Regions from separate parts of the Bradyrhizobium sp. I1.14.4 genome, predicted to be linked through region 2. Evidence: riboswitches for the same ligand, from Rfam matches in the RefSeq annotation. Region 2 holds a riboswitch; each other region holds the start of a gene.
What was found. Region 2 has a riboswitch for cobalamin ahead of ABIB78_RS00180 (TonB-dependent siderophore receptor). Riboswitches for the same ligand answer to the same signal wherever they lie in the genome.
Positions count from the first base shown of each region.

Region 1: another riboswitch for cobalamin. It lies ahead of ABIB78_RS21190 (TonB-dependent receptor); the one in region 2 lies ahead of ABIB78_RS00180 (TonB-dependent siderophore receptor).
Region 3: another riboswitch for cobalamin. It lies ahead of ABIB78_RS31650 (DUF1636 family protein); the one in region 2 lies ahead of ABIB78_RS00180 (TonB-dependent siderophore receptor).

Region 1 covers NZ_JBNDLA010000010.1:75,645-78,918, reverse strand. The annotation lists gene ABIB78_RS21190 (TonB-dependent receptor) at 1-1,782, opposite strand, end outside; cobalamin riboswitch at 1,959-2,156, opposite strand; gene ABIB78_RS21185 (FecCD family ABC transporter permease) at 2,269-3,274, shown strand, end outside.
Region 2 covers NZ_JBNDLA010000001.1:38,502-41,775, forward strand. The annotation lists gene ABIB78_RS00170 (amidohydrolase family protein) at 1-31, shown strand, start outside; gene ABIB78_RS00175 (CobW family GTP-binding protein) at 33-959, shown strand; cobalamin riboswitch at 1,058-1,253, shown strand; gene ABIB78_RS00180 (TonB-dependent siderophore receptor) at 1,359-3,274, shown strand, end outside.
Region 3 covers NZ_JBNDLA010000025.1:9,668-12,941, reverse strand. The annotation lists gene cobW (cobalamin biosynthesis protein CobW) at 1-1,002, opposite strand, end outside; gene ABIB78_RS31650 (DUF1636 family protein) at 999-1,373, opposite strand; cobalamin riboswitch at 1,465-1,673, opposite strand; gene cobO (cob(I)yrinic acid a,c-diamide adenosyltransferase) at 1,710-2,363, shown strand; gene ABIB78_RS31640 (cobyric acid synthase) at 2,375-3,274, shown strand, end outside.

The DNA.
Region 1 (3,274 bases), on a different contig from region 2:
GGTCTCGGAGCCGTAGCGGCGGGTCGGGTCGAGGTTGACGTTGTAGAACAGCACCGGGTTGAAATGGATCTCGTTCTCAAGATCCATCAGATAGACGCTGGTCTGGACCTGAAACAGGTCGGTCTTGACCCGGAAGCCGCCCTCGACGTCCTGCGAGGTCTGGGTTTTGAACTGGAAGTTCTGCGGGATCGGGGCGAAAGTCAGCGGGTCGAATGACGGACCCGACGCCACGCGCTCGTCGACATCTGGCGTGCGGAATGCACGCGCCGCGCGGCCGAACACCGAGAAGGTGTCGGTCAAGCGATGCTCGGCACCGACATGCAATGCGTACTGCGTCTCGTTGCTGTCGAGCGGCGCTGCCTGCGTGTCGAAGGCAAAGGGCGCATTCGGATCGTAGCGATCACGTGCCGAGACGCTCGTGTTCTGGACGCGTGCACCGTAGGAGAAGTCGGTCGTCGGCAACAGGCCGATTGTGTGCTGCCAGTAGCCGGCTACGGTCTGCTGCTCGATGTTGTAGATGTGGAACGGGTCCACGCCCTGATAGGCGCCGCGCGCCTCGCGGAACGTCGAATCGTAATAGTCGATGCCGGTCAGGACCGTGGACGGCATCCCCAGCATCAAATTCTTGACGCTGAGACGCGGCGTGAGCGACCAGGTCTCCAGCGCGGCATCGTTGTAAGTCGACGCGAAGCTGATGGTCGGCACCGTGCCGAAAAAGCCGCTCTGGGTGTCGCGCTGCCGCCAGCCGCCGTCGATGATGAAGTCGACGCCGTTCATCAGCGTCCTGGTGAAGCCGGCGGTGACGCTGGCGGTCTGCTGGTTGGCGTAGTCGAACGGCGTGGCGGCACCTCGGCGATCGGTGAGCAGCTCGTTGACGCCGATCGACGGATCGACCAGCCGCCCGCCGGGCAGGCCGAGCTTCTGGTCGCTGCCGGTGACAGTCAGGAAGGCGGTGAAATCGGGCGTGGTGTAGTTGATGTTGCCGACGGCATTGCGCTGGTCGAGCGCGTTGTTGACGCGGTAGCCGTCGGACTTGATGCCGTTGCCGTAGAACGAGGTGGACCATGGCCCCGAATTGAGCGCGGCGGAGACGGCGGCCATGCGGGTGTTGAACGAGCCATATCCGGCCTCGGCTCTCATCGTCGCCGGCGGACCGCCGGCGCCGGTCTTGGTGACGATATTGACCACGCCGCCCACCGCGTTGTCGCCGTAGAGCACCGCGCCGCTGTTGCCGCGCGTGATCTCGATGCGCGCGATCGAATCGAGCGGGATCGTGGTGAGATCGAAGCCGGCCTTGTCGACGTCGTTGAGGCGGCGGCCGTTGAGCAGGAACAACGTATTGTCAGTGGCGAACGCGCCGAAGCCGCGCAGATCGACGGAGGTCTTGGCGCCGTTCGGTCCCCCGTAAAGCGACTGCAGCTGGACGCCCGGCACCTGTGCGAGAATCTCGGGCAGCGATTGCACCGGCGAATGCGCGATGTCGTCGGCCGTGATCACGGTCGAGGCGGATCCGACGATGCCGGCAAACTGGCGGCCGCCGCCACCGGTGCCACCCGACCCGGTGGCCGTGCCGGTCCCTGTCGTGCCCGGTCCGCTCCCACTGCCCGAGTTGTTGCTCTGCGTGGTACCCGGCGCCGGGCGGCGTGGCGCCGGCGCTTCGTCCGCGGCCGGCCTGGCGCGGGTGACGTTCTGGTCGCCCGGCTTGGTGACCTCGATGGCCGGCAATTGATCGGGCGACTGCTGCGCCCACGCAGCGGAGGCAAGGATTGCCGGCGCGACCATCGTCGACGCGAGCAGAAGCGCGCGTCGCCGATGGGAAGGGAAGGAAAACATCAGCGAGACCTCGGTAACGTCAGTGGTACGTCACCGCGGACCAGTCTCACCATCGTGCTTGCAGCCTCAGGTGCTTGCAGCCTCAAGTGAAGCTAATGCCTGTACTCCCCGACCGGCATCGTCGCGTGTGACCACGGCTGACGGCAGGTCTCCTGGCTCGCGGGCCGTTACCCTTCGTCGCCTTCCCAGGACCGAGATTCCCAGTGGCCTGTGACGAAGGATTCACCGCATACAGTTGCGGGGGCAGCCGCGGCCTTGGGGAAGTTTCCCCGCACCGCATTCCCTTTTCATCTCATTAAAGAACCGTCATGTTCATCTAGGGTTCGGCCGGGCAGCAAAGTCAATCCGGCGGAAGTCGGGCAACGGCCGCACGGCCACGGTTTTTGTCGAGTGTCGCTTGTCTGCCACGGCGATCGCTGTAAGAGCATGGATCCAATGAGCGTGCAGGATTTTGCCTTGGCGGCCGAGGTCGCGGCGCGGCGCCGGTGGGGCGCCACCGCGGCGCTGCTCGCACTCGTGGTCCTGCTGCTGATGCTCTCGCTCGGCATCGGTCCGGTGCGGCTGTCGCCGCTTGCGGTGATCGAGGCGCTGTTCGGCGGCGGCAGCGACGTGGCGCAGGTGATCGTGCGCGAGATCCGGCTGCCGCGCACCATTCTGGCGTTTGCGATCGGCGGTATTCTCGGCCTGTCCGGCGCGGCGCTGCAGGGCTTGCTGCGCAATCCGCTGGCCTCGCCGTCGCTGTTCGGCGCGCCGCAATCGGCGGCATTCGGTGCGGTGCTGGTGATCGCACTCGGCCTCGCTGACGTGCGCTCCTACGCGCTGCCGGTGGTGGCGATCGTCGCCGCGTTCGGCTCGGTGTTCGCGCTGCTCGCGATTGCCGGCCGCAATGCCGGGCTGTTGATCCTGATCCTGGCCGGGCTCGCGATCTCGAGCTTTGCGGGTGCTGCGACGGCGTTGGTGATGAACCTCTCCAGCAATCCCTTCGTGGTGCTGGAGATCGCATTCTGGCTGCTCGGCTCGCTGGAGGATCGCAGCTTTCAGCACGTGGCGCTGGCGTTGCCTTTCATCATCGCAGGCGCCGCCATCCTGCTGAGCCAGGCGAGCGCCTTCCGCGCGCTGACGCTCGGCGAGGAGGCAGCACAGAGCCTCGGCGTCGATGTCGGGCGCCTGCGGCTCACCGTGATCACGGGCGTGGCGCTCGGCGTCGGCGGTGCGGTCGCGGTCACCGGCACCATCGGCTTCATCGGTCTGGTCGCGCCGCATCTGATGCGACCGGTGATCGGTCACGATCCGGCGCGGCTGCTGGTGCCGAGCGCGCTCACCGGCTCGGCGCTGCTGCTCGCGGCCGATATCGCGGTGCGCATCATCCCCTCGACCTCGGACATCAAGGTCGGCGTGCTGACCTCGATCATCGGCGTGCCGTTCTTCCTCTATCTGATCA
Region 2 (3,274 bases):
GCCGGTGCGCCGGCCCGTTGCCGGAGGCTGACGTGCCGGTCCCGATCCTGCTGGTCGCGGGTTTTCTCGGGGCGGGAAAGACCACGGTCGTGAACCATCTGCTGGCGCATGCGCAGGGCCGGCGCATCGCCGCCGTGGTCAATGACTTCGGTGCGATCAATATCGATGCGGAGCTGATCGCGGGCGCCAGCGATGGCGTGGTCAGCCTGAGCAATGGCTGCATCTGTTGCACGCTGGAGGGCGATCTGCTGCGCACGCTCGCCACGCTGCTGCGGCGTGATCCGCGTCCCGAGTTTATCGTGATCGAGACCAGCGGGATCGCCGATCCCGCCGACATCGTGCGCAACCTGATGGATCCCGTGATCTGGAAGGAGGCGCCGCTGGAGACCGTGCTATGCGTGGTCGACGCGACGCAGCCTGTGGCCATGCTGAACGATGCGCTGCTGCGGTCGCAGCTGCGGGCGGCCGATGTGGTTGCGCTGAGCAAGGTCGATCTGGCCGATGCCGCCGCGTGCGCCGCAGTTCGCGACGCCGTGCGGGCGGTGCGTCCGGCGGCCGCGGTGGTCGATGCGCTGCATGGCGAGGTGCCGGCAGCGTTGCTGTTTCCGGCGGATCTCGATCATTTGCCGACGCCGCGCGAGACCGTGCCGCGACGGCCGGCATCCGAGCGCTTCGAGACACTGAACTGGACCTCGGAGCGGCGGGTGCTGCTGCCGCGCTTGCAGCAGGCGATTGGCCGGCTGGCGCCGAAGCTCGTGCGGGCGAAGGGATTGTTCGAGACGGTGGAGCAGCCCGGCCGGTTGATGGTGTTTCAACTCGCCGGCGGACGCGCGACACTGGCTGCGGGCGGCGTGCCGGCGCCCGGCGTGCCGCGCACGCGAATCGTGTTCATCGGCGAGATGGGTATGCTCTCGCGCGCCGAGATCGATGAGATCATGCAAGGATGTGTCGAAGTCTAATGAAGCGAGCCGCTGGTCTGTTGTGACGCGGCAACCACGCTGATCTCGTAAAGCATGCGTGCGACGATCGCATCGAATTGACAGCCCTGCCTGCGACACCTATCGTTTCTGCCGACGGTTCCCTTCGGGGATCAAAAGGGAATGCGGTGCGAGGGTAATCCCAATGCCGCAGCTGTCCCCGCAACTGTAAACGGCGAGCCTTTCGTCAATTTGCCACTGGGCTGTCAGGCCCGGGAAGGCGTCGACAGGCGATGACCCGTGAGCCAGGAGACCTGCCGTCAGTCGTGGTCACACGCGAGCACATCGGGCGGGGCGTCCTGGTGGGATCGGAGCACTGCCTTTCGGGCAATGCGCCAGTCCGCGTTCGCGGTGACGTGCCACGTTACCGCGAGTCGTTTCATGTCTCCGTCCTCCTCCGTTGCGCGCCGATGGCGCCTCGGTCTCGTTTGCTCCCTGTCATCGCTGCTGCTGCTGCCGGCCGAAGCCGGAGCACAAACACCTCCGCCAACCAGGCTCGATCCAATCGAGGTCTCGCCCTTGGCCTCCGCAAAGCCAAAGCCCGCGGCGCGAAGCAGCAACACGGCCGCCGCGTCGCGGCCACGCGCCCGACCGGCATCGACTGCGGCAACCGGCGGCATACCGCGCGCCGCGGCCTCAGGCACATCGGGGCCGGTAGCGCCGACGCTCAATGCCACCACGCAGGGAGGTACCGGCAGCCGTCTCAATTTGACGCCGCTGCAGACGCCGGCCAGCGTCGAGATCATCACCTCGCAGACCATCGCCGAACGCGGCCAGCATAATGTGCTCGATGCCGTCACCCAGAACGCGGCCGGGTTCATCGCAACGCCGGCGCCCGGCAATGGCGGCCTGTCGTTCAGCACCCGCGGTTTCACCGGCAGCAACTCGGTGATGACGCTGTATGACGGCACGCGCTTCTATATCGGCTCCGGTACCCTGACGTTCCCCTACGACACCTGGTCGACGCAACGCATCGAAGTGCTGCGCGGCCCGGCCTCGGTGCTGTACGGCGAAGGCGCGGTCGGCGGCGTCATCAACGTGATCCCGAAAAAGCCGCTCAACACGTCCTATAACGAGGCCGAGGTCTCGCTCGACAGCAACATGACGCGACGGCTCTCGGTGGACAGCACGGGTCCGATCAATCCCAATGTGTCCTATCGCATCAACGCCACCGGCAACGTGTCGGACGGCTGGGTCGATCGCGACAAGACCTCGAATGCGGTGGTCTCCGCCGCCGTGCGCGTGCAGGCCTCCGACAACCTCGCCTTCACGCTCTCCGAGGATTACGGCGACCGTAGCCCGTCGCGCTATTTCGGCACGCCGCTGATCAACGGCTCGATCCAGGATGCGCTGCGCTTCAATAACTACAACGCATCTGACAGCGCGATCCGCTATCAGGACGGCTGGACCCAGTTCAAGACCGAGTGGGATGTCGCCGACGGCATCAAGGTCAACAACACGATATATTACCTGACCAGCGAACGGCACTGGCGCGACATCGAAAACTACACCTGGAATCCGAAGACCCAGCTGATCGATCGCTCCAGCTATGTCGAGATCTTCCATGACCAGAAGCAGCTCGGCAACCGGATGGATGCGACCTTCAGCGGTCACGTCTTCGGGCTTGCGAACCAGTTCGTTGCCGGGTTCGACGTCAACCGGATCGACTTTACCCACACCAACAACTCGCCCTATGGCGGCGCGTCGTCGGTCAATCCTTACGTGTTCGACCCCGGATCGTTCTTCGCGACGACCACCGCGACCGTGCCGGGCTTCAACGCGATCGTCAATCAATACGCGCTGTTTGCCGAGGATCGGCTGTCGTTGACCGATCAATTGTCGCTCGTCACCGGCGTCAGGTACGATCGTCCCGAAGTCGATCGCACCGATTACAAGACGCCTGCGAACAGCTTTGACGTCTCGCTCTCGGGCACCAGCTGGCGAACCGGGTTGGTCTATGAGCCGATCAAGAACCTCGCGTTCTATGGTCAGTACGCGGTCGGCGTCGATCCGGTCAGCAATCTGATCTCGCTGTCGACCTCGCAGAAGACCTTTCAGCTCGCGACTGGCAAGCAGACCGAAATCGGGGTCAAGCAGTCGTTCTGGGGCGGCCGCGGCGAATGGACACTGGCGGGCTATGAGATCGTCAAGACCGGCCTGACCATTGCCGATCCCGGCAATCCCACCGGCCCGGCGCTGCAGATCGGCCAGCAATCCTCCCGCGGGGTCGAAGGATCGATCGGGCTCGCGCTGAACGACGGCTGGCGCGTCGACGCCAATCTTGCGCTGTTGCGCGC
Region 3 (3,274 bases), on a different contig from region 2:
ATCGATATCGCCGTGTTCGCCGATCACGACGAGCTTCGACTGCCGCGGGCGTACGCCCCAGGGCATGTCGAACTGATGCCTGACCCGCTCGCCGACCGATTGCACCAGCAACCGCATCGGTTTGCCCTCGACTGCAATGTAACCCTTTGCGCGCAGCACATTCTGCTCGCGCGCCAGCCCCTTGATCGACGTGACCAACGCATCGATATCCGCGATCTCGGGAAGATCGATCACAACGGAATTGAAATCGTTGTGTTCGTGCTCGTCCTCGCCGTCGTGGTGAGACGGCCGCGACGCGAGGTCATCCTCCGCCGCGGCACCGAGCCCCAGGATCACGCGCGCGTCGATCGCGCCATCAACGACAGGTAACATCGGCACCTCGCGCGGCATTTCAGCTGCGATCAGCGCCTTGGCCGCCTTGATCCCCGCCGCCCCTGCGAGATCGGCCTTGGTCAGCAGCACGATGTCGGCGCATGCGATCTGGTCCTCGAACACTTCCGACAGCGGCGTCTCGTGGTCGAGATTCTCGTCCGCAGCCCGCTGCGCATCCACCGCGGCTGGGTCCGGCGCGAAGCGGCCGGCCGCAACGGCCTCGGCATCGGCCAACGCGATCACGCCGTCGACCGTGATCCGCGAACGGATCTCCGGCCAGTCGAACGCCTTCAGCAACGGCTTCGGCAGCGCGAGCCCCGATGTCTCGATCACGATGTGGTCTGGCCGCACGCGCCGCGCCAGCAATTGCTCCATGGCCGGGATGAAATCGTCGGCGACGGTGCAGCAGATGCAGCCATTGGCGAGCTCGACGATGTTCTCGGTCGGGCAATTGGCGTCGGCGCACGACTTCAAGATGTCGCCGTCGACGCCTTCGCTGCCGAATTCATTCACCAGCACCGCAAGCTTCTTGCCACTGGCATTCCGGATCAGATGCTGGATCAGCGTCGTCTTGCCGGACCCGAGAAAGCCGGTCACGACGGTGACCGGAACCTTGGCGAGCGTGGTCATTCTGCGGCCTCCGGCACGACGGTGATGGGTGGAATGCGGGCAAGCGATTGCTTGCGAAAGATTTCCGGACGGCTGCGCCATGGCACAATGCCGTCAGGCGCCGCCGCATAAGCGGAGGCGCCGGCAATCACATCCCGGGCATTGGCTTCGGAAAGTCGGCCATAGACATAGGACCACCGCCCCGGCGCGCTGAGCGCGACCGAGCAACCCTGGCTGCAGGCTGACAGGCATTCGACGGGAACCAGATTGACGTCATCGGGCACGCCGGCCTCAAGAAGCGCGGCGTGCAGGCGCGCGCCAGGCGCAGTCTCGCCTTCCGCCGGCGTTTGGCCGGCGCGACAGGTGACACAGACATGAAGAGTAACGCTCATCGCCCTTCCTGGATTGACTGCGGGAAGCGATGAGGCACACGAACCGGTGGACAGGTTCGTTCCCCGTCGCGGAACACCCCGTCCGCCGGTCTCACAACATGCTGCGTTGGCAGGTCTCCCGGCTTGCGGAGCAGGATTTCTCCCTTTGATGCCCACCTTCCCGACTCCATATGGAATCAGTGGCTTGGGCATCTCTCCGGTCACGGTCGCGGGGGCGGCTGCGTTTCAGGCCCACTTTGGGCCCTATCGCATTCCCTCTTCGCCTGTCGTAGGACAGGAACCAACGCGGGCCCACCATTCGTCCAAGCCTCGCACTTGTCAAGCCGAAGGAACGTGATGATTTCTGATGGAAACGACGCCGGGAATGGCACCGTCGGCACCGACCCATCGCTCGATGCGCGCCATGCGGCCAAGATGGCGAAGAAGAAGGTCGCCCGCGACAAGATCATGGCGACCAAGGGCGGTGAAAAGGGCCTGGTCATCGTTCATACCGGCGCCGGCAAAGGAAAATCGTCCTCGGCCTTCGGCATGATCGTGCGCTGTGTGGCGCATGGCTTTCCCTGCGCCGTGGTGCAATTCATCAAGGGCGCCTGGGATACCGGCGAGCGCCGCCTGCTGACCGGGCATTTCGGCGATCTCTGTCAATTCCACGCGATGGGCGAAGGTTTTACCTGGGAGACGCAGGATCGCGCGCGCGACATCGCGGCCGCCCAGGCCGGCTGGGAAAAGGCCAAGCAGCTGATCGCGGACCCGAGCTTGCGCATGGTGGTGCTCGACGAGATCAACATCGCGCTGCGCTACGATTATCTTGCGGTCGCCGATGTCGTCGACTTCCTGACGACGTCGAAGCCGCCAATGACTCATGTTGTGCTCACCGGGCGCAATGCCAAGGACGAATTGATCGAGGTTGCAGATCTCGTCACCGAGATGACGCTGGTCAAGCATCCGTTCCGATCCGGCATCAAGGCCCAGGCGGGCGTCGAGTTCTGACTGACATCACCATGGCGCGCGCATTGATGATCCAGGGAGCCGGCTCGGACGTGGGCAAGTCGCTCATCGTCGCGGGCCTCGCGCGCGCCGCCAGACGGCGCGGCCTGCACGTGCTGCCTTTCAAGCCGCAGAACATGTCGAACAACGCCGCCGTGACCGTCGACGGCGGCGAGATCGGACGCGCGCAGGCATTGCAGGCGTTCGCCGCCGGCGTCGAGCCGCACACCGACATGAACCCGGTGCTGCTGAAGCCGGAAACCGATGTCGGAGCGCAGATCATCGTTCACGGCAAGCGCGTCGCGACCGCCCGCGCGCGGGAATATGCCGGCATGAAACCGTCATTGATGGGCGCGGTGCTTGAGAGTTTTGCGCGTCTGAAGGCGCGCGCCGATCTGGTGCTGGTCGAAGGCGCCGGCAGCCCCGCCGAGGTCAATCTGCGCAAGGCCGACATCGCCAATATGGGCTTTGCGCGCAGGGCTGACGTCCCTGTGGTGCTGGTCGGCGACATCGACCGCGGCGGCGTGATCGCGCAGCTCGTCGGCATCAAGACGGTGATCGATCCGGAGGATGCCGCAATGATCCGGGGCTTCGTCATCAACAAATTCCGTGGCGATCCGACGCTGTTCGACGACGGCTACCGCCTGATCGAAGCCCGCACCGCGTGGCGCGGCTTTGGCGTGCTGCCCTGGTTCGTCCGCGCCGGCGAGCTTCCGGCTGAAGATGCGCTCGGACTCGGCGACGCGCGCAAACCCGGCCAGTGCAAGATCGCCTTTCTGGCGTTGTCGCGGATCGCCAATTTCGACGATCTCGATCCGCTGAAGCTCGAGCCCGGCGTCGATCTCGTGATGGTTCGTCCCGGCGAAGCCATCCCGGGTGATGCGCGGCTGGTCATCCTGCCCGGCTCGAAATCG